DNA from 4 places in the Mesorhizobium sp. B2-2-3 genome. Region 3 is predicted to be linked to each of the others. Evidence: predicted binding sites of a transcription regulator. Region 3 holds the regulator's gene; each other region holds the start of a gene.
What was found. Region 3 encodes PhoB, which activates phosphate uptake and scavenging genes when phosphate is short. Its sites were predicted from a motif close to TGTCATNNANCTGTCAT; they were not measured.
Positions count from the first base shown of each region.

Region 1: a site for PhoB is predicted at 2,497-2,513, ahead of FJ951_RS07410 (PhoX family phosphatase). Genes of this name have one in related genera too.
Region 2: a site for PhoB is predicted at 2,900-2,916, ahead of phnC (phosphonate ABC transporter ATP-binding protein). Genes of this name have one in related genera too.
Region 4: a site for PhoB is predicted at 3,083-3,099, ahead of FJ951_RS14475 (RNA degradosome polyphosphate kinase). Genes of this name have one in related genera too.

Region 1 is NZ_VFWC01000003.1:288,710-294,398, forward strand. It holds gene FJ951_RS07395 (sensor histidine kinase) at 1-935, shown strand, start outside; gene FJ951_RS07400 (response regulator transcription factor) at 932-1,588, shown strand; gene FJ951_RS07405 (hypothetical protein) at 1,779-2,291, opposite strand; gene FJ951_RS07410 (PhoX family phosphatase) at 2,575-4,578, shown strand; gene FJ951_RS07415 (NAD(P)/FAD-dependent oxidoreductase) at 4,638-5,689, opposite strand, start outside.
Region 2 is NZ_VFWC01000002.1:345,430-351,118, forward strand. It holds partial or broken gene FJ951_RS04815 (alpha-D-ribose 1-methylphosphonate 5-phosphate C-P-lyase PhnJ) at 1-433, shown strand, start outside; gene phnK (phosphonate C-P lyase system protein PhnK) at 562-1,338, shown strand; gene phnL (phosphonate C-P lyase system protein PhnL) at 1,403-2,110, shown strand; gene FJ951_RS04830 (DapH/DapD/GlmU-related protein) at 2,107-2,724, shown strand; gene phnC (phosphonate ABC transporter ATP-binding protein) at 2,986-3,834, shown strand; gene phnD (phosphonate ABC transporter substrate-binding protein) at 3,926-4,834, shown strand; gene phnE (phosphonate ABC transporter, permease protein PhnE) at 4,893-5,689, shown strand, end outside.
Region 3 is NZ_VFWC01000017.1:27,644-33,332, forward strand. It holds gene pstS (phosphate ABC transporter substrate-binding protein PstS) at 1-151, shown strand, start outside; gene pstC (phosphate ABC transporter permease subunit PstC) at 217-1,206, shown strand; gene pstA (phosphate ABC transporter permease PstA) at 1,210-2,061, shown strand; gene pstB (phosphate ABC transporter ATP-binding protein PstB) at 2,058-2,861, shown strand; gene phoU (phosphate signaling complex protein PhoU) at 2,887-3,594, shown strand; gene phoB (phosphate regulon transcriptional regulator PhoB) at 3,614-4,303, shown strand; gene FJ951_RS25305 (ROK family protein) at 4,311-5,552, opposite strand.
Region 4 is NZ_VFWC01000007.1:57,693-63,381, reverse strand. It holds gene ppx (exopolyphosphatase) at 1-769, opposite strand, end outside; gene FJ951_RS14475 (RNA degradosome polyphosphate kinase) at 769-2,961, opposite strand; gene FJ951_RS14470 (zinc-finger domain-containing protein) at 3,164-3,409, shown strand; gene FJ951_RS14465 (FAD-dependent monooxygenase) at 3,429-4,649, shown strand; gene FJ951_RS14460 (TIGR02117 family protein) at 4,684-5,346, opposite strand; gene FJ951_RS14455 (amino acid ABC transporter ATP-binding protein) at 5,462-5,689, opposite strand, start outside.

The DNA of each region.
Region 1 (5,689 bases), on a different contig from region 3:
CCGCGGGCGTGCCGCTGCTGGAAATCTACAATCCAGTCCGCGAACCCTGGTCGGGCGAGGTGGTCGCCGTCACCGAATTCTACGAGATCGCCGACGATTTCCAGGCGGCTCTGGCTTCCGCCTTGCTGTCGAGCTGGCTGATCGTGGCCGGCGCCACGCTGACGGCGCTGCTGCTGTTGTCGGGGATCGTCATACGTGGCAGCCGCACCATCGACAAGCAGCGCGGCGTTCTGCAGGGCCAGGTCTCCGAGCTGCAGGCGCTGGTTTCGCAAAACCGGGCGCTGCGCCTGCGCGTCCAGCAGGCGTCGCGCCGTGCCACGGCGCTCAATGAACGATACCTGCGTCGCATCGGTGCCGACCTTCATGACGGGCCGGCCCAGCTCGTCGCGCTGGCGGCGCTGCGTGTGGACAGCCCCGCCATTTCCGGCGAGGGTGCCTCCAGCGACAGCCGCAACGCCGAGATCGCCATGATCCGCATGGCGCTGGACGACGCGATGCGTGAAATCCGCGGCATCTGCAACGGCCTTGTCCTGCCGCAGATAGAAACGGCCGCGACCGGCGACATTCTGCGTCTTGCCGTCGACGAGCATCAACGCAGGACCCGCAGTTCCGTGGCGCTGACCCTATCCAGGCAGTTGCCCGAACTGGGCGCTTCGGAGAAGATCAGCATCTATCGCTTCGTCCAGGAGGGGCTGAACAACGCTTATCGTCATGGGCAGGGCAAGGATCAGGAGGTGAAGGCCGGGATGACAGGCGGCAAGTTCTTCGTTGAAGTGTCGGATGGCGGGCCCGGATTCGACCCGAGGCGGGCCGAAGGCCTGGGGCTCGCCGGCATCAGGGAGCGTATCGAAAGCATTGGTGGCCAGTTCGAGACCACGACCGGGCCGCAGGGAACACGATTGATGATTACGCTAGCCGCCGAGGATCAACCATGATCGGTACCATCCGTGTCGCCATTGTCGACGACCACCCTCTGTTTCGCGAAGGCGTTACCCGCAGCCTGTCGGAGATCGGCGGCTTCGAAATGGTGGCCCAGGGCGCCACGGCGCAGGATGCCGAACGCATCGCCTCGACTTTGCAGCCCGACATACTGCTGCTCGACATCAGCATGCCGGGTGACGGCCTTGCGTCGGTGGCCGGCATACTGGGTGCCAATCCCGGACAGAAGATCGTCATGCTGACGGTCTCGGAGGCCAATGCCGACGTGGCGCGGGCGCTGAATGCCGGTGTGCGCGGCTATGTGCTGAAGGGGGTCGGCTCGCGCATGCTGGCCGAAATCCTGCATGGTGTCGCGGCCGGCGAGACCTATGTGTCGCCGACCCTGTCGGCTCGCCTGCTTTCGGACCTGCAATCGCTGCAGCCGGCCAACGGCAGGACGGATCGCCTGCGTCAGCTCACCGGACGCGAGGCCGAGATCCTGCAGCTGGTGGCGGAAGGGCTGAGCAACAAGGAAGTGGCGCTGCGGCTGGCACTGCAGGAAAAAACGGTCAAGCATCACATGACCGGTGTGCTGTCCAAGCTCAACGTCCGCAATCGCACCGAGGCGGCGCTGCTGATGCGCGAAGCGCGGGATCGGGCCGGCAGCTAATCCTGGTCGGCCGCAAGGGATCCCCGGTTTGGGATAACGACACGCATAAATGAAAACCTGAAGCGCGGTGCAGCAGCGGAACGCTCCAGGGCAAAAAAGACGGCCCCTATACGGGGCCGGAGCGACAAGGTCACCTCCGCCGGGGGGCGGCGGAGGTGACACGTAAAGCGGGCGATGCCTATTGCCCGCTCTACAACCCCTTGAGGCGGCTTATATCCGCCGCCGTCGCAGGGCGCTCGACGATCGTGCGGCCCAGAGCGTCGGTCATTTTGAAGCGACCCTTCTCGATCTCTTCCCCGAAGCCGTTAGGGTGCTGCACCACGATCTTGTTGTCGTCTATTTCGACACGATCGCCGGTTGTTGCGTTCACATGCTTGCCGGAGCTGTTGGCACCCTTCCCCTTGCCGTTGTTGCCGGCGCCATTGTTCCCGTTGCCGCCAGCGTTGCCATTGTTGCCTCCGGCGTTGCCATTGTTGCCGCCGCCGTTATTTCCATTGCCGCCATTGCCGCCATTGCCGCCATTGCCGTTACCGCCACCACCGCCATTGCCGCTGTTCCCGCCAGGCTTGGCTTGGGCGCTGGACGCGACAATGCCTGCGGCGGAACCGTGAAAATCGAGGTGATAGGGGGCTATGGTCAGCGCCAGTGCCGGCACTGCTCTCAGGGCCAGCCAGCAACAATGAGCCATGATCGAGCTGCGCATCAGTCCCTCACTTGATCGGACCGGCAAAATTCAGAGGCCATCTCGTGCAGGTACGCGACCATCGGCGACATGGCGTGTTCGTGTAAGTGGCCCACGACCGATGCCGCGGCAATCCGGACCTTCGCCCCGATCGGTTTAGGACCTTGGTCCGAGTTTCAAACCGGATGTGGCGCGAGGTTCGCGGTCAAGCTGGCGGGTGCACGAATGTCACGAAAGTGTGACCGATCGTCTATAAGGGGTCGAAACGCGTGACACGCTCCAGCCATCCAGCCAGAGGCAGACCATGACCGACCATCGCTCGCCCGACGCCCGATTCCGCACCAGCCTGCTTGAGGAAAACGACGGTCCGGCGACCAACCCCACCGAAAACCGCACCATGGGCGAAATCATTGCCGAGCGGTTCTCCCGCCGCGCCTTCCTCAAGGGCTCGCTGGCCGTCTCGGCCATCGCCGCCACCGTCAGCCCGCTGGCGCTCGTGGCCGCCGACGATGCGCGTGCCGCCGAGGGCTCCGCCTTCTCGTTCGAGGAACTCGAAGCCGGTATCGACGACAAGCACCATGTCGCGCCGGGCTACGATGCCGACGTGCTGTTGCGCTGGGGCGATCCGCTGTTTGCCGATTCGCCGGAGTTCGACCCGGCCAGACAGTCGGCTGAGGCCCAGGCAAGACAATTCGGCTACAACAACGACTATGTCGGCTATATCGGGATCGATGGCTCCGCGGAGCACGGCCTGCTGGTCGTCAACCACGAATACACCAATCCGCATCTGATGTTCCCGGGTATCGTCAAGATAGTCGAGAAGGACGGCAAGAAGGCGGCCGAACTCACGCCGCTCTCGAAGGAGCAGGTCGATGTCGAGATGGCGGCACATGGCGGCACCATCGTCGAGATCCGCAAGGAAGGCGGCAAGTGGCAGGTGGTGCGCGACGGCAAGTTGAACCGCCGCATCACCTCCAACACCGAAATGGCGCTGTCGGGCCCGGTCGCCGGCCATGACCGCGTCAAGACCAATGCCGACCCATCCGGCACCAAGGTCATCGGCACATTCAACAACTGCGCCGGCGGCGTCACGCCCTGGGGCACCTATGTCATGGCCGAGGAGAACATCCATGGCTATTTCTCCGGTGAACTGCCGGAAGGCCATAAGGAAGCCGCCAACTACAAGCGCCTCGGCATTCCGGAAGGCGCCTATGAATGGGGCGCGCATTACGATCGCTTCGACCTCGCCAAGGAGCCGAACGAGCCCAACCGTTTCGGCTGGATCGTAGAGGTCGACGTCAACGATCCGACATCCACGCCGAGGAAGCGCACCGCAATGGGCCGCTTTAAGCATGAAGGCGCCGAATCGATCATCGCCAAGGATGGCCGCGTCGTCTTCTATCTCGGCGACGACGAGCGCTTCGAGTACGTCTACAAATTCGTCACCGCGGGCCGTTTCGATCCGGACGACCGCGCCGCCAACATGAACCTGCTCGACGACGGCACGCTGCATGTCGCCAAATTCGCCGCGGACGGTACGGTGGACTGGCTGCCGATCGTCTTCGGCCAGGGTCCGCTGACACCTGAGAACGGCTTTGCCGGCCAGGCCGACGTGTTGATCGAGACGCGGCGTGCCGCCGACCTGCTCGGCGCCACCAAGATGGACCGTCCCGAGGACATCCAGCCCAATCGTATCAACGGCAAGGTCTATGTCATGCTGACCAACAATTCCAAGCGCAAGGCCGATCAGGTCGACGCCGCCAACCCGCGCGCCGATAACGCCTTCGGCCATATCATCGAGATATCGGAGGATGGCGGCGATTTCGCCGGCACCAGGGGCAAATGGGAGGTGCTCCTGAAATGCGGCGATCCAGCGGTTGCCGATGTCGGCGCCACCTTCTCCACCGCCACCACGGCCAATGGCTGGTTCGGCATGCCCGACAATTGCGCGGTCGATTCGGCCGGGCGCCTGTGGGTCGCCACCGACGGCCAGGGCCCGAAGACCACCGGCCGCACCGACGGCCTGTGGGCGGTCGACACCGAAGGGCCGGCGCGCGCGACGTCAAAACTGTTTTTCCGCGTGCCGATCGGCGCTGAAATGTGCGGGCCGCTGTTTGCGCCCGACGATCAGACCGCCTTCGTCGCCGTCCAGCATCCAGGCGACGGCGGCGAGGATTGGGAGGCGTTCGGCCGCCCGTCCTATTATGAGGATCCGTCGACGCGCTGGCCCGATTTCAAGCCGGACATGCCGGTGCGGCCGGCGGTCGTCGCCATTACCAGGCAAGGCGGCGGCAAGATCGCGATTTAGAGGGCAATTCCAGGAAAGTGGGGTTCCGTCCGACGCGTAAAACGAACCTCCAGCCCGGTTCAGGGGCCGGAATTGGCGATCCGCCGGGCAATCCGCTCGGCGATCGCCTTGGCCTGGATGGCGGCGTTGGCGAAGCAGCCGCGGATGCTCGGCCGCATGCCGGTGAACCAGAGGCCAGGCAGTTTCGGATCGGCATCCCCGCCATTGAACAGCGGAACGCCCTTGCCGTCGAGCACGCCGAGATCGCCGACCATCTGCTCAAGCCCGGTGCGGTAGCCCGTCGCGGCAATGACGATGTCGGGATCGATCAGGCTGCCATTGGCCAGGATGACGCCGTCGCGGGTGAATTCCCGCACCGCCGGCACGACGGTGATCCTGCCCGAGCGGATGGCGTCGATCGCGCCCTCGTCGGCGGCGATCGCTGTGTAGTCGGTGGTCAGGCGGCTGGCGCCGCCCACCGGTGCCGGCGGCACGCCGAATTTCGTCAGATCGCCGAAAACCAGGCGCTGCGTCAAGGCGATCACCGCATCGGCGACCCGCAAAGGCAGCCGCGCCATCAGCGGCGACAGCCGGTGCACGGCAATCTTGCCGATGCGCTTGGGCAGGACCGACGGACCATTGCGGGCCGACAGCCACAGCGAGGCGGTGCCTGCCTGCGCCAGGTGGTTGAGCGCGTCTATACCCGAGTTGCCGGCGCCGACGACCAGCACCTTCTTGCCGGGATAGTACTTCGCGTCGCCGAAATCAGCCGAATGGATGATGCGGCCGGCGAAATCCCGCATTCCTTTCCATTCGGGGATGAACGGCTGTCTGTCGCGGCCGGTGGCGATCACGACGTGGCGCGCCAGGCGCATCCCGGCGCTGGTCTCTATCGCCCAGTGGTCGCCCCTGAACAGGACCGCCTCGACGGCGACGCCGAGCTCCACCGGCAGCCGGTTCGCCTCGCTGAAATCGTTCAGATAGCGGATGACGGCGGTTCTGTGGGGGAAGGCGAGCGTGCCCTTCGGATAGGCAAGGCCGGGAAGTGCCGAAAGGTCGCGGTGAGTATTGAGGCGCAGCTGCTGGTGACGCCGATGCCATGGCTCGGCCAACCGGCTCTCCTTTTCCAGGA
Region 2 (5,689 bases), on a different contig from region 3:
CTTTCTCGAGCCACGCGAGACCGAAACGCGCAAAATGCATGCGCTGGAGGAATACGGCCTCATGCATGTGAAGCTCTACGAGGACATCGCCAAGCACGGCCGCATCGCCACCACCTACGCCTATCCGGTGAAGGTTGAGGGCCGCTATGTGATGGACCCGTCGCCGACGCCGAAATTCGACAATCCCAAGATGCACCGCTCGCCGGCTTTGCAGCTGTTCGGCGCCGGCCGCGAGAAGCGCATCTATGCGCTGCCGCCCTTCACTGATGTGGTCAGCCTCGACTTCGAGGATCATCCGTTCGAGGTGCAGACCTTCGACCAGCCCTGCGCGCTATGCGGAGCCGAGAACGTCTATCTCGACGAGGTCATCCTCGATGATCACGGCGGCCACATGTTCGTCTGCTCCGACACCGACCACTGCGAGAAGCGGCGCAGCACCCCTACCTCCCCCTTGTGGGGAGGTCGCGCCGAAGGCGCGGGTGGGGGTAGCGACCCATCGGCAGCCCCCACCCCGGCGCTGCGCGCCGACCCTCCCCACAAGGGGGAGGGTAAGGAGATACAATGACCGACGAACCCTTGCTACGCGTTTCGGCGCTCTCGAAATTCTACGGCTCGCGCGTCGGCTGCGACAACGTCACCTTCGATCTGTGGCCGGGCGAAGTCCTGGCTGTCGTGGGCGAATCCGGCTCCGGCAAGACGACATTGCTCAACTGCCTGTCGACGCGGCTGCTGCCCTCATCCGGCACCGCCAGCTACCGCATGCGCGACGGCCAGTTCCGCGAACTCTACCGCATGAGCGAGGCCGAGCGCCGCTTCCTGATGCGCACCGACTGGGGCTTTGTCCACCAGAATCCGGCCGACGGCTTGCGCATGACGGTGTCGGCCGGCGCCAATGTCGGCGAACGCTTGATGGCGGTGGGCGACCGCCACTACGGCAAGATCCGCGCCACCGCCGTCGACTGGCTGTCGCGCGTCGAGATCGAGGAAGACCGCATCGACGACGACCCGCGCGCCTTTTCCGGCGGCATGCGCCAGCGCCTGCAGATTGCCCGCAACCTCGTCACCGGCCCGCGGCTGGTGTTCATGGATGAACCGACAGGCGGCCTCGACGTCTCGGTGCAGGCGCGCCTGCTCGATCTCTTGCGCGGCCTCGTCACCGATCTCGGCCTCGCCGCCATCGTCGTCACCCACGACCTCGCGGTGGCGCGGCTTTTGTCGCAGCGCATGATGGTGATGAAGGACGGCCGCGTCGTCGAAAGCGGCCTCACCGACCGCGTGCTCGACGACCCGCGCGCGCCGTACACGCAATTACTTGTTTCCTCGATTCTGCAGGTTTGACGATGGCGCCAAGTCACCCCCCTCTGTCCTGCCCGCAAACGAATAACGATTGGAGTACCTTCTGATGCCGACGCCTCTCGTTGTTTCCGACGTCGCCAAGAGCTTCACCATGCATCTGCGCGACGGCATCAAACTGCCTGTCGTCGCCGGTGTCTCCTTCTCGATCCGCGCCGGTGAATGCACCGTGCTCGGCGGCCCGTCCGGGGCCGGCAAGAGCTCGATCCTGAAGATGCTCTACGGCAATTACGCCGTCGACGAAGGCCAGATCATCGTCACGCACGAAGACGGGCTCATCGATCTCGCCAGCGCCAGCCCACGCACCGTGCTTGCCGTGCGCCGCCAGACCATCGGCTATGTCAGCCAGTTCCTGCGCACCGTGCCGCGCGTACCGGCGCTCGACGTCGTCGCCGAGCCGCTGGTGGAGCGCGGCGAGGATCGCGAAACAGCAAGAAGCAAGGCGCGCGCCTTGCTGGCGCGGCTCAACCTGCCGGAAAAACTCTGGGCATTGCCGCCGGCGACCTTCTCCGGCGGCGAGCAGCAGCGCGTCAACATCGCGCGCGGCTTCATCACCGGGCACCCGATCCTGCTGCTCGACGAGCCGACCGCTTCGCTCGACGCCAGGAACTGCGATGTGGTGATCGAACTCATCGCCGCCAAGAAGGCGGCAGGCGTCGCCCTGCTCGGCATCTTCCACGACCATGATGTGCGCGAAGCGGTGGCCGACCGCATCATCGACGTCACCGCCTTCGCCCCGGGAAAGCTCGCCGCATGACTAAAAAACTGTCGGAAACGCCGCTGGTCCATCCGACGGCGGATGTGGAGAATTCGACGCTTGGCCGGTGGACCGAAATCGCCGACCGCTGTCGGGTTTCGGAAAGCGAACTCGGCGACTATTCCTACATGATGCAGGACTGCGCCGTCTGGTGTGCGACGATCGGCAAATTCTCCAACATCGCGGCAAGCGTGCGCATCAACGCCACCAACCACCCGACCTGGCGACCGACGCTGCACCACTTCACCTACCGCGCATCGGACTATTGGGACGATGCCGAACACGAGAGCGAATTTTTCGCTGAGCGCCGCGCCAGGCGCGTCACAATCGGCCACGACACATGGCTTGGCCATGGCTCGACAGTCCTGCCCGGCATCACCGTCGGCGATGGCGCCGCCGTCGGCGCCGGAGCGGTGGTATCGAAGGATGTCGCTCCCTACACCATCGTCGCCGGCGTGCCGGCAAAGCCGGTCCGCGAGCGCTTCGACCGCCGCACCGCCGAGCGCTACCAGGCGCTGGCCTGGTGGGATTGGGACCATGCGAGGCTGCGCGCCGCACTCGACGATTTCCGTCAGCTCGAGGCCGAAGCTTTCCTGGAAAAATACGGTGGATGACGGTGGTGAATGGAATAGGGCTGCTCACTATTCGCATCCCTTACACAGAGTTCGGGCAGGGGGCTGTCTTCTCGAGCCGCCTGCCTTCCGCAGCTTCAGGGACATGGAAGCACTTCGAGGAACTGATTGGTCCTGGCCTGATCGCGCACGACACGGCTGTGGGTGGTAACAAAACTGACATCAATCCGACACCGCAGGTTCATGGCGCTGCGCTAGCGAGGGTCAACAGGACCTTCAACCGCGACTGGACGGGAACGCACCATGTCAGCCACGCTCGAAATCCGCGGCGTCACCCGACGATTTGGCAAGAACACCGCCGTTAACGATGTCAGCATCTCGATCCCGCAGGGTCAGATGGTCGGCGTCATCGGCCGTTCCGGCGCCGGCAAGTCGACCCTTCTGCGTATGATCAACCGCCTCATCGATCCCAGCCATGGATCGATTTTCTTCGACGGAGCCGAGGTCTCGCAATTGCGCGGTTCGCCGCTCAGGCGCTGGCAGCGCGACTGCGCCATGATCTTCCAGCAATTCAACCTTGTGCCGCGCCTCGACGTGCTGACCAATGTGCTGCTCGGCCGGCTGAACCATCGTCCGACCCTGTCGAACCTTTTCGGCATGTTCTCGCGAACCGAATGTGCGCAGGCGGTCGCGGCCCTCGAGCGGCTCGACATCGCCCGTACCGCGCTGCAGCCCGCCGGCACCTTGTCGGGCGGCCAGCAGCAGCGTGTCGCCATTGCCCGCGCCATGATGCAGCAGCCCCGGGTGATCCTGGCCGACGAACCGATCGCTTCGCTCGACCCGCTCAATGCCAAGGTGGTGATGGATTCGCTGCAGGACATCAATTTGCGCGAGGGCATCACCGTGGTCACCAACCTGCACACGCTGGACACCGCCCGCACCTATTGCAACCGCATCATCGGCATGGCCGCGGGCAAGGTCGTGTTCGACGGGCCGCCGGAGGAGCTTAACCGCGAGGCCGTCCGTCTCGTCTATGGCGCCGACAGCAATGGCGGCGAGATATCCGAGGCCATCACCTCGACCAGCGTTGCCTTCAAGCAAAAGATCGCCGCATCCGCCGGACCGCTCGAACCCGCATTCCCGGGTTACTGAGAGCGACCTGGATCGCCAGCCCGCGTCAGGGCACCCGTCAAAATCACCAACGCCGCCGGCGCGGGGCCGGAACCTACAGGAGAGAAATCAGATGTTCAGGAAAATGGTTTTCAGCGCCGTTTCGGTGCTTGCAATGGCCACCGGCGCGGCGCATGCCGCCGATATGAAGGAATTCCGCGTCGGCATCCTCGGCGGCGAGAACGAAACCGACCGGCTGCGCAACTACCAGTGCCTGGCCGATCACCTGAAGGCTGAATTCGGCTTCGAGAAGGTCTCGCTGTTCCCGGCCGCCGACTATGACGGCGTCATCCAGGGCCTGCTCGGCGGCACGCTCGACTTTGCCGAACTCGGCGCTTCCGGCTATGCCAGCGTCGTCCTCAAGGATCCCAAGGCGGTAACCCCGATCCTCACCACCCAGCAGACCGACGGCGCGACCGGCTACTATTCGATCGGCCTGGCGCTGAAGTCCTCCGGCATCACCGACATCAAGTCGGCCAAGGGCAAGAAGCTCGGTTACGCCGATCCGGATTCGACCTCCGGCTACCTGATCCCGCTGACGCAGATTCCGAAGGACACGGGCGCGTCGAACGAGACCTTCTTCGCCTCGACCCAGTTCAATGGCGGCCATGAGAACAATGTGCTCGCCGTGCGAGACGGCAAGGTCGACGTGGCCGTGGACGATTCCTCCGGCATCGGCGACTTCAAGGACGGCTACACCTCCGGCACCTTCCACAAGGAAGTCGCCAAGGGCGCCGTCGACCCCAACGACTTCGTCGAGGTCTGGCGCTCGGGCCTGATCCCGAACGGTCCGCTGGTCGTGCGCACGGCGCTCGGCGACGAGATGACGGCCAAGCTGGCGGCCTTCTTCACCGACCTGCCCAAGAAGGACAAGGCTTGCTTCGAAGGCGTCGAAGGCGGTGATTTTACCGGCTACGTTCCGGTGAAGGCGGATTTCTATAACGTCATCGTCGAAGCCCGTAAGGCAGCCATCGGCGGCTAAAGGCAGAAGTCAGGAAGGGCGGCGTCGAGAAAACGCCGCCCTTCTTGCATCTCCGACCATGACCCTTTCCCTGACAGCTCCTTCCGGCGCCACGCACCAGATGGCCGACGCCTGGCGTCGCCAGACCTCCTTGCGCCGGCTCTACACCGCCATCGGCGTCGGCCTGCTGTTGGTCGCACTCGGCGGCACCATGTGGTTCGCCGACGATGCCAATGCCGGACACTTCTTCGACCGGCTTCCGCACATACTGGATTTCCTGAGCTGGCTCGTTCCCAAGGACTGGAACGATGTCTGGCGGGCGCTGTTCGACATCGCCTCCCCGCATGACACCGGCACGCAGGAATTCAACTTTCCGCTCGGCCGCGCCTATGTCTGGGGCGGCTTCTACATCCCCGAATATTTCGAGCTGATGCTGACCACGCTTAACGTGGCGCTGGTCTCGACATTTATCGGTTTCGTCTTCGCCGTGCCGTTCTCCTTCATCGCGGCGCGCAACCTGACGCCGCATCCGCTGCTGCGGCTTGTCGTCAAGCGCTTCATGGAACTGCTGCGGGCTTTTCCCGAGATCGTCATCGCCGGCCTGTTCGCGGCCATCGTCTCGATAGGTCCGATCGCCGCCATCATCGCCATCGGTCTGCATTCGATCGGCGCGTTGGGCAAGCTGTTCTATGAGATCAACGAGAACATCGACATGCGCGCCGAGGAAGGCCTGCGGGCCGTCGGCGCCAACTGGTTCGAACGGGTACGCTTTGCCGGCCTGCCGCAGGTGCTGCCCAATTTCATGTCCTATACGCTGCTCAGGATCGAGATCAACGTGCGCATCTCCACCATCATGGGCGCGGTCGGCGGCGGCGG
Region 3 (5,689 bases):
GTTCTTCGCCTGGTCCTACGCCAAGGGCGACGACATGGCCGGGGCGCTGGACTACGTTCCGATCCCCGACGCGGTCGTCAAGAGCGTCGAGGACATGTGGGCCAAGGACATCGTCGGCGAAGACGGCAAGCCGCTCTATTCCGCCATGTAATCCCTGCTGAACGAGGAGGGCGCTTCACGGCGCCCTCCCTGTCTTCCTTGAAACGCGAGGGCCAGATGACCGCCGTCTCCGAAGCCATGCCATCGTCGGCCGCCATGCGGGCCAGGGAAGCGACGGTCCGACGCTTCGCGCTCACCGATACGATTTTCCGGACGGCGACACGCTTTTCCGCCATCCTCGTCCTGCTCATCCTCGGCGGCGTGGCGATTTCGCTGTTTGCCGGCTCGTGGGAAGCGCTGTCGAAATTCGGGTTCTCCTTCCTGACGACCGAATCGTGGAACCCGGTCACCGAGAATTTCGGAGCGCTGGCCCCGATCTACGGAACCATCGTCACCGCCGCCATCGCCATCCTGATCGCCGTTCCCATCGGCATCGGCATCGCCATCTTCCTTACCGAACTCTGCCCGCGGCCACTCCGGCGCCCCATCGGCATCGCCGTCGAGCTGCTTGCCGGCATACCCTCCATCATCTACGGCATCTGGGGCCTGTTCGTGTTCGCGCCGTTCCTGCAGACGACGGTGCAGCCCTTCATCATCAAGCTTTTCCACGACGTGCCGGGACTCTCCAGCCTGTTTGCCGGCCCGCCCTACGGCATCGGCCTTCTGACCTCGGCGCTGATCCTTGCCATCATGGTCCTGCCCTTCATCACCTCGATCACCAAGGATGTCTTCGACACGGTGCCGGCGGTGCTGAAGGAATCGGCCTACGGCATCGGCTGCACGACCTGGGAGGTCACGCGCCGCGTCGTCATCCCCTATACCCGCGTCGGCATCATGGGCGGCGTCATGCTCGGCCTCGGCCGCGCGCTCGGCGAAACCATGGCGGTAACCTTCGTCATCGGCAACGCCCACCGCATCAGCGCCTCGCTGTTCGCGCCCGGCACGACGATCTCGGCGACCATCGCCAACGAGTTCACCGAAGCCGACGGCGATCTCTATACGTCTTCGCTGGTGGCGCTCGGCCTGATCCTGTTCGTCATCACTTTCCTGATCCTTGCCCTTGCGCGCTACATGCTGCTGCGCATGGACAGCCGCACGGGAGCCTGACCGATGTCGACGGCCACATCGCTTCACAATCGACGCAAGCGCAGGAATGCCGTGATGATGACGCTATGCGTCGCGGCGGCGGGCATCGGCCTGGCCTGGCTGGCGCTGATCCTCGGCGCACTGCTCTATAAGGGCCTGTCGGGTGTTTCGCTCTCTGTGTTCACCGAAATGACACCGCCGCCCGGCGATGCCGGCGGCCTGCTCAATGCCATCTACGGCAGTATCATGATGACAGTCATCGCCGTCATCGTCGGCACGCCGATCGGTGTCCTCGCTGGGACCTACATGGCCGAATATGGCCGCTTCTCGCGCCTCACCACCGTCGTGCGCTTCATCAACGACATCCTGCTGTCGGCACCCTCGATCATCGTCGGCCTGTTCGTCTACGAGCTGCTGGTGCGGCCGATGGGACATTTCTCGGCGATTGCCGGTGCCGTCGCACTGGCCATCCTGGTCATCCCGGTCGTCGTTCGCACCACGGAGGACATGCTCAACCTGGTGCCGAACGCCCTGCGCGAGGCCGGCGCCGCGATCGGCGCGCCGCGCTGGGTGGTCATCCGCTCGGTCGCCTACCGTGCGGCGCTGTCGGGCATCGTCACCGGCATATTGCTGGCCATCGCCCGCATTTCCGGCGAGACGGCGCCGCTGCTCTTCACGGCACTCAACAACCAGTTCTGGTCGAGTAATCTCAATGCGCCGATGGCCAGCCTGCCCGTCACCATCTTCCAGTTCGCTCTCAGCCCCTACGAGGAATGGCAGCAGCTGGCGTGGACCGGCGCACTCATAATCACCCTTACGGTTCTCGGGCTGAGCATCTTCGCCCGCAGCCTTACCGGACGCAGAGAGGACAGATGAAACCGATGTTGTCCACCGAGTTGAATACGCCCGAAGTCGCGGTCGAGAAAGCCAAGATCGAGGTCAAGGGCCTCAATTTCTACTATGGCCAGTCGAAGGCGCTGAAGGATATCAGCCTGTCGCTGCCCGAGCGCAGCGTCACCGCCTTCATCGGGCCTTCGGGCTGCGGGAAGTCGACGCTGCTGCGCGTCTTCAACCGCATCTACGAGCTTTACCCGAGGCAGAGCGCCGAGGGCCAAGTGCTGCTCGACGGCCAGAATATCCTCGACCGTTCGCAGGATCTCAACCTGCTCAGGACCAAGATCGGCATGGTGTTCCAGAAGCCGACGCCGTTCCCGATGTCGATCTACGAGAACATCGCCTTCGGCGTCAGGCTCTATGAGAAGCTCAGCAAGGCGGAGATGGACGGCCGTGTCGAGCAGGCGCTGAAGCGCGCGGCACTGTGGAGCGAGGTCAAGGACAAGCTCAACGCCAGCGGCCTCAGCCTTTCGGGCGGCCAGCAGCAGCGCCTCTGCATCGCCCGCACGGTGGCGGTGAAGCCGGAGGTCATCCTGCTCGACGAGCCTGCCTCGGCGCTCGATCCGCTGTCGACCGCCAAGATCGAGGAGCTGATCGACGAGTTGCAGGCCGATTATACGATCGTCATCGTCACCCACAACATGCAGCAGGCGGCGCGCGTGTCGAAGCAGACCGCCTTCATGTATCTGGGCGAGCTGGTCGAGTTCGACCGCACCGAGAAGATCTTCACGTCGCCCCGCGAGAAGCGCACGCAGGACTATATCACCGGCCGCTTCGGCTGATCCCAGGCATACGAGGACCAAGATCATGGCCGAACACACAGTCGCAGCCTTTGACGAAGATCTCGGACAGATCAGCAGGCTGATCCGCGACATGGGCGATCTCGCCTCATCGATGGTCGGCGGCGCGACCAAGGCGCTCCTGAATTCCGACAACGCGCTCGCCCAGCGCGTCGTCTCCGACGACGCGATCATGGATGCGCGCCAGCGCGAACTCGACGACCGCGCCATCACCCTGATCGCCAAGCGGCAGCCCATGGCGGACGATCTGCGCCATGTCGTCGGCTCGATCCGCATGGCGGGCGATCTCGAACGCATCGGCGATCTCGCCAAGAACATCGCCAAGCGCGTCGGCACCGTCGGCCTTGCCGCCACGCCGCGCGACCTGTCGCACTCCATCGACGCCATGGCGCAGCTTGTGCTGATCCAGGTCCAAGGCGTGATCGAGGAGTATGCGGCGCGCGATGCCGCGGCACTTGCCAAGCTGCGCGCCGACGATGAACGCATCGACGTCAAATACACGTCGGTCTTCCGCGAGCTGCTGACCTACATGATGGAGGATCCGCGCAACATCACCGCCTGCACGCATCTTTTGTTCTGCGCCAAGAATCTCGAGCGCATCGGCGATCACGTGACCAACATTGCCGAAAATGCCTATTATGTGCTGACCGGCACGCAATTGCCCGCCAATCGCCCGAAGCAGGACGAGACGGCGATGTCGGCGCCAGCGGCTTGACGGCAGGGGTGACCAGTCGATGATCGCGCCACGCATCATGGTGGTGGAGGACGAGGAGCCGCTGGGTGTGCTGCTCCGTTACAATCTGGAATCGGAGGGTTATCAGGTAGAGGTGGTGACGCGCGGCGACGAAGCCGAGATCCGCTTGCAGGAGAATGTCCCTGACCTTCTTGTGCTCGACTGGATGGTGCCGGCGGTGTCCGGCATCGAGCTCTGCCGCCGTCTCCGCATGCGGCCCGAGACCGAGCGGCTGCCGATCATCATGCTGACGGCGCGCGGCGAGGAAAGCGACCGGGTGCGCGGTCTCTCCACCGGCGCCGACGACTATCTGGTCAAGCCGTTCTCAACGCCGGAATTCATGGCACGCGTCAAGGCGCTGCTGCGCCGCGCCAAGCCCGAAGTTCTGTCCAGCGTGCTCAAGGTCGGCGACATCGTGCTCGACCGTGAATCGCACCGGGTCTACCGCAAGAAAAGCGAGATCCGGCTCGGGCCGACCGAGTTCCGCCTGCTCGAATTCATGATGCGACATCCCGGCCGCGTGTTCTCGCGCAGCCAACTGCTCGACAATGTCTGGGGCGAAACGATCTATATCGACGAGCGCACCGTGGACGTGCATGTCGGCCGGCTGCGCAAGGCGGTCAACAATGGCCGCATGCCTGACGTGATCCGCACCATTCGGGGCGCGGGGTATGCGATTCGCGAAGACTAGGGATATGTCACGCAACGTTCTCGCCCACGCCTGATTTCGCCTGTGCCCCCGGCGCGAAAATCTCCTGGTCGACGAAGGTCAGCGCGCGCATGGCGCAGCCCTCGCGGATCAGTGGCAGTTCGTTCGGCTCGGTGTCGAAGGAAATCGATTTCGAGTGCTGGCCGCCGGCGGTCTGGGCAATGGCCTCGCGCAGAGCCGGCTCGATCAGGTCGAAGGCGGCGGCGCTGACGCCGACCATGGCGACCGGCGCCGGATCGATCAGCGCGAACAGGCTGCCAAGGCCGTAACCCAGCGCCTCGCCGGCCTTGCGGTAGGCTTCGCGCTCCGGCCCGTCCTTTTCGCGCGCCGAGGCCGCCAGGGTGCGCATGTCGGCGTCGCTGACGTCGACGGGCTCGGTGTCCTCGCCAAGCTGCCTCGCGTTGCGCCAGATGGCATAGTTGCCGGCATAGGCCTCGACGCAGCCGCGCCGCCCGCAGCGGCAGAGCGCCCCGCCGGGGCGATGGATCATGTGGCCGAACTCGCCTCCGGATGAATGGGTGCCGGTGAACAGTTCACCCTTCAGCACCAAGCCCATGCCGATGCCGTGCGACAAAAGGATGGCGATGAAGTCGTCGCGGTAGCGCTGGGGATCGCGCCAGCGCAGCGCCACCGCCATCATGTTGCAATCGTTCTCCATGGTGGCGGGAATGCCGAACTCGGCCTCCAGTATGTCGGCGAAGGCGATGTCGGTCTGCGGCGTGATCGGCGACCACAGCATGGTGCGCGCATCCGTGTCGGTGATGCCCTGGATCGCCAGCGCGATACGGGCGATGCTGCCGACGTCGAGGTCGGGATCCTCGAACCGCCGCCTGACGATGGCCACGCATTCGCCGATCAGCGCCTCGCGCGACAGGGTGAGCGTGTCCAGCCGGCGCTGCTCTTCAGATATCACCTGGCCGGCATAGTCGATGACGGCGACGGAGAGAAAATTCAGCGACAGCACCACGGTCATCACCGCCGCGGCTTCAGGGTTGAGGCTGAGGCCGACCTGCGGCCGGCCGCGTTTCAGCGCACCGGCCTCGCTCGGCTTGCTCTGCGCCAGGATGCCTTCGCCAATCAGGTCGGAGGAGATCGCCGATATGGTGGAATGGCTGAGCCCGGTGGTCGCGGCAATCTCGGTGCGCGAGGGCTGCCCGGCACGGCGCACGGCCGCGATCACCATTGCCCGGTTGCGTCGGCGCAAATCGTCGTGGCGGATTCCGACCGACATGTTTCTCGCATCCTCCCCGTCGCCGCGTTCTCTCCCCAGGATCCCGACGACCGTCAAATACTGGCAGAACCGGCCTTGGCTGTCATTATTTATTCCGGAGCTCGAAAAAAATTCACGAGGACATCAAAATACATCAG
Region 4 (5,689 bases), on a different contig from region 3:
TGATCTTCTCGATCTCGCCTTTGGCCACTTGCCGCAGGAAATTGGCGGCACTTTCGACGCCGATCTCGTAGTGGTGCATGACGCCAAGCGGATAGTTGGTCATCTCCATGTGCAGCCGGGCGAGATTTCGCCAGGTGCCGCCGACGGCATAGAAAGGCCTGCCTTGCCCGCCTTTCAGCAGCTTCGCCCGCCCCAGCTCGTCGCGCACGATTTTCGCTGCCTGCGTGAGGGAGTTCTTGGCCATATCCTGGAGGCGCAGGCCGCCCAGCGGCAACGTTATGCCGTCGCCGATCGCTTCGCCATTGACGTCGACCAGTTCAAGGCTGCCGCCGCCGAGGTCACCCGCGATACCGTTGGCCGGATGAAAGCCGCAGATGACGCCGAGCGCGGAATAGTAGGCTTCCTCGCGGCCGCTGATCACGCGGATCTCGGTCTTGAGCACGTCTTCGGCGCGGTGGATGAAATCGGGGCCGTTGACGGCCTCGCGGGCGGCCGCGGTCGCCAGCACGTACATGTGCTCGGCGCCGGCCTGGTCGGAGAGCGCGCGGAAGCGGCGGAACTCCTCCATTGACCGTGTCACGCCCTCGGGGTCGAGCTTCCCCGTCGACACAATGCCGCGGCCGAGGCCCGCCAGCATCTTTTCGTTGAACAGCATGGTCGGCGAGCGCGCCAGCCCCTCATAGACGACAAGGCGGATCGAATTCGAGCCGATGTCGATGATGGACAGCGGTCGGCGATCCTGCAGCCGGCCCTGGGAATCGGACAGCATCAGGCGGCGGCGTTCTTCTTGCGGCGCTTGAATTGCGCGATCCGCTTCGGCGCATGCGATTTCAGCGCATCACCCCGTCCCGACAGGCTCGGATTGGTCATGAAATATTCCTGTGCGTTGAACGGCTCCTCGCCCTCCTCGAGCACGACGCGCCGGGAGGTTCCATCAGCCAATACGTCGAAACTTTGCTGATTGTCCATGATGTTGCCGAGCATGATCTGGCCCAGCACCTGTTCATGCACAGTTGGGTTGGTGATCGGCACCATGGTCTCGACGCGACGGTCGAGATTGCGCGGCATGAGGTCGGCCGAGGAGATGTAGACCACCGCCTCGTCCGACGGCAGGCCGTGGCCATTGCCGAAGCAATAGATGCGGCTGTGCTCGAGGAAACGGCCGACGATCGACTTGACCCTGATGTTTTCCGACAGGCCCGGCACCTGCGGCCGCAGGCAGCATATGCCGCGCACGACGAGGTCGATCTCGACGCCCGCTCGGCTGGCGTCGTAGAGCGCGTCGATGATGATCGGATCGACAAGGGCGTTCATCTTCATCCAGATGCGTGCCGGCCGTCCCTCGAGTGCGTGGGCGACCTCATCGGAAATGTGCTGCAGGATACGGTTCCTCAGCGTGAAGGGCGAGATCGCCAGCCGCATTTCGGCGGTCGGCTCGGCATAGCCGGTGATGAAGTTGAAAAGCTGGGCGACATCGCGTGCGATCGTTGCATCGGTGGTGAAGAAGGACAGGTCGGTGTAGATGCGCGCGGTCACCGGATGGTAATTGCCGGTGCCCAGATGCACATAATTGCGCAGCTTGCCGTCCTCGCGCCGCACCACCAGCGACATCTTGGCGTGGGTCTTGAGCTCGAGGAAGCCGAACACGACCTGGACGCCGGCGCGCTCGAGGTCGCGCGCCCAGCGGATGTTGGCCTCCTCGTCGAAGCGAGCCTTGAGCTCGACCAGTGCCGTCACCGACTTGCCGGCCTCGGCGGCGTCGACCAGCGCACGCACGATCGGGCTGTCGTTGGAGGTTCGGTAAAGCGTCTGCTTGATCGCCACCACTTCCGGGTCGGCCATCGCCTGGCGCAGGAACTGCACCACGACGTCGAAGGATTCGTAGGGGTGGTGGACGATGATGTCCTTCTCGCGGATAGCGGCGAAGCAATCGCCGCCATGCTCGCGGATGCGCTCGGGGAAACGCGGATTGTAGGGCGTGAATTTGAGGTCGTCGCGGGCAACGGCGACGATCTCAGAAATCTGGCTGAGCGCCAGCGGGCCGGTCAGGACGCTGATGCGGCTCGACGAAACGCCGAGTTCGCCGGCGACGAATTCGCGCAGTTCGGCCGGCATGAGCATGTCGAACTCGATGCGAATGACGGAGCCGCGGCGGCGGCGCTTTAGCGCGGTCTCGAACAGGCGCACGAGATCTTCCGATTCCTCCTCGACCTCGATGTCGCTGTCGCGAATGATGCGGAACGTGCCGGAGCCCTTGACCTCGTAACCCGGGAACAACTTGCCGATGTAAAGGCCGACCGCCTCTTCCAGCGGGATGAAGCGGACATGGTGCTTGCGGTCCGGCAGGCGGATGAAGCGCTTCAGCGCCACCGGCAGGCGCAAGAGCGCGCTCATCTCCTCGCCGTTCTTGCGATGGCGAAGCTGCAGCGCCATAGAGAAGCCGAGATTGGGGATGAACGGGAATGGGTGCGCCGGGTCGATCGACAATGGCGTGAGAACAGGAAACACCTGGTCCTGGAAGTGCTCCTCCAGCCAGGCCTTCTCGTCCTTGGTCAGCGCGTCGCGGGTGATGCTCTCGATGCCTTCCTTGTTGAGCAGCACGGTCAGCGCCGAAAGGCTCTTCTGCTGGTCTTCCTGCAACCGTTCGACCTCACGCAGCAGCTGTTCGAGCTGCTGTTCGGGGGTACGCCCGTCCGGACTTCTCAACACGATGCCTTCGCGAACCTGGCCAGCCAGGCCGGCGACGCGCACCATGAAAAACTCATCGAGATTGGCCGCGGAGATCGACAGGAAACGTACCCTCTCCAGCAGCGGATGGTTTGTGTTCTGCGATTCCTCGAGCACGCGGCGGTTGAACTGCAACCAGGAGAACTCGCGATTGACGAAACGATCCGGATTGCCTTCCGGGCTTGCCGCTTCCGCATTGATGAACTCGCTCTGGACCGGCTTCAGTTCGTTCATGGTTCCTGCTCTTCCCACGTCTGGTTGCTTCGCCGCTTTTTCGGGCGGCGCCCAGGCTGTTGCGCCTGGCTGCGATGCTCCAGCCGGTTAACCGGCTTAACTTATCCTCTGACAGGCTTTTGCGACAGTTTCATTTCATCGAACTTGCAAACAGACCGGTTATGATCCAAACGCTGAGCAGACTGCGCTAAAGGAGACGACGATGGCAGGCGGTTCCATTCCCCATTTCCAGAACGATGCGGGCCATCCGGCGATCGATATCGGAGTCAAGGAATTCATGTGCACCGGCGCCAACCCGCCTTTCGACCATCCGCATGTGTTTCTCGACATGGGCGACGACAATGAGAAGGTCTGCCCCTACTGCTCGACGCTCTACCGCTATTCGCCGAAGCTGACGGCGATGGAAACGCTGCCGGCCGGCTGCCTCTACATCGATCAGGCCGCCTGACCTCCAGCGGGCCGGGCCAATGGCAGACGCACAGTCCCGGCAAGTCATCATCGCCGGGGCGGGTATTGCCGGGCTGACCGCGGCACTGGCTTTCGCCGAGCGCGGCTATCCCGTACGGATCTTCGAACAGGCGCAGCGCCTCGAAGCGGCGGGCGCCGGCATCCAGCTTTCGCCCAACGCGACACGCATCCTGCGTGAGCTCGGCGTACTCGACGCACTTCTTCCCAATGCCGTCAGGCCGGAAGCCGTGGTGCTGAAGGATGCGGCAACCTTGGGCGAACTGGCGCGCGTGCCTCTTGGACGAGCAGGCGAGGCGCGCTGGGGTGCGCCCTACCTCGTGGCGCATCGAGCGGACCTGCAAAACGCGCTGATGGCGCGCGTGGCTGCCATGCCCGATGTTCATCTCACCACCGGCGCGCGCCTTGACAGCGTCACGATCAGCAGTTCAGGCATCACCGCGGCAGCCGATGTGGGTGGCAGGCCCGTCGCGGCGGAAGGTTTCCTTCTGGTCGGCGCCGATGGCGTCTGGTCGTCGGTCCGCGGACTTGCCGACCCAGCAAGAACCAGCCCTGCGAAAAGCCACTTCTCGGGCGAACTGGCCTGGCGGGCAACCGTCAGCGCAGACAGTCCTGCCGGGCAAGCTTTTGCAGAGATCGGTGCGCCGGACTGCGTCACCACCTTCCTGCATCCCGGCTTTCACATGGTCGCCTATCCCGTCAGCAAGGGCAGCGCCATCAATCTCGTCGCTTTCACCAGGGGCGAGCGTATCGCCGAAGGCTGGTCCGGCCATGCCGATCCCGCAATCCTGGCCGGCGCCATGCGCCGCACCGCGCCGGCGCTGGCAAGGCTTGCGGAGTTGGCCGGCCCTTGGGCGGCCTGGCCGGTCCATACGGTCGATCAGAAGCCGCCATGGGTAAGGTCGGGCCGCATCGCACTGGTCGGCGACGCGGCGCATGCCATGACGCCGTTCGCGGCACAGGGCGCCGCGATGGCCATCGAGGATGCCGCCACGCTTGCCGACGTCATGGCCGCCTCCCCTGCCGATCTCGCCGGAAGTCTTCAAATCTGGGAAGGCCTGCGCCGGCCGCGCGTCGTGAGAGTGGCACGTCGCGGCGCCCTCAACCGCCTTGCCTGGCATGCCTGGGGTCCGGTGGCGTTGGCGCGCAACCTTTTCCTGAAAATGCGGGCGCCGGAGAAGCTCGCCGCGGATTTGGACTGGCTTTATGGGTGGCGGGCCTAGAACTCGAACGAGGCGTTGGCGTTATCTGCGCGACCTACCAATTATACAGCCTCAACGACCACCCGAGCGAGACCGGCAACGGGTTCCACCAACCGGTGCGCAGGCCGGCGGTTCGCAAGGCGGCCGCGGTCCAGGTGTTGCAGCCGGCCAGCGCATTGAAATGGCCGTTCGCCTCATAGAAGCGGTCGAAATCGGAATAGGCGGCCCCTGCGATGACGATCGGCCCGCCTGGTCCTTGCTGAAAACTCGCATCGATGAAGTCGAGCAACGCGGCAAAGCGGTCTTCCGGGATGTCGAAGCCGGCGACATCGGGTCCGGAGATATTGCCGGCGACCTCGACATGCATCACTGAAGCGTCAAGCGTCAGGGCCTTGAATACGGGCATCGCCTTCAGCTGCGACCAAGTCGGCGTCTCCAGGTAGAAGGCGCGGCCGCCCCAGCCGAAGACGATGTAGCGCACCTCGGGCGCGTCGGAAGGCTGGCCGGCAGCGGCGAGGAAGCGAAAGCGCCGGCGCACGCCATCATCGACGGGAATGGCGATGTCGGTGTGGATCGGATTGCTCAGCACCAGAATGTGCCTGGCGCCCTCGCCGGCCGCGGCAGCCGGCCAGAGTGGTCGCGGCACCAGTGTGCCGAGTGCCGCGACCAGCACCACCGCGGCCACCAGCACGGCCAGGAAACGAAGGCGTTTTCTCATCCGGGCATAGTTCTTGCGATTCCATCACGTTTCAATCGAAACGATCCGATCGGCCAAATGTGAAAAAGCCCGACCGTGGCGCGGCCGGGCTCCTTCCATTTCGACGAAGCAGCGCTCAGTGCAATATCTGCGACAGGAACAGCTTCGTGCGCTCGTGGCGCGGGTGATCGAAGAACTCAGCCGGCGTGTTCTGCTCGACGATCTGGCCCTGATCCATGAAGATCACCCGGTTGGCGACTTTCCGCGCAAAGCCCATCTCGTGGGTGACGCACAGCATGGTCATGCCTTCCTCGGCAAGGCTAACCATGGTCTCCAGCACTTCCTTGATCATTTCCGGGTCGAG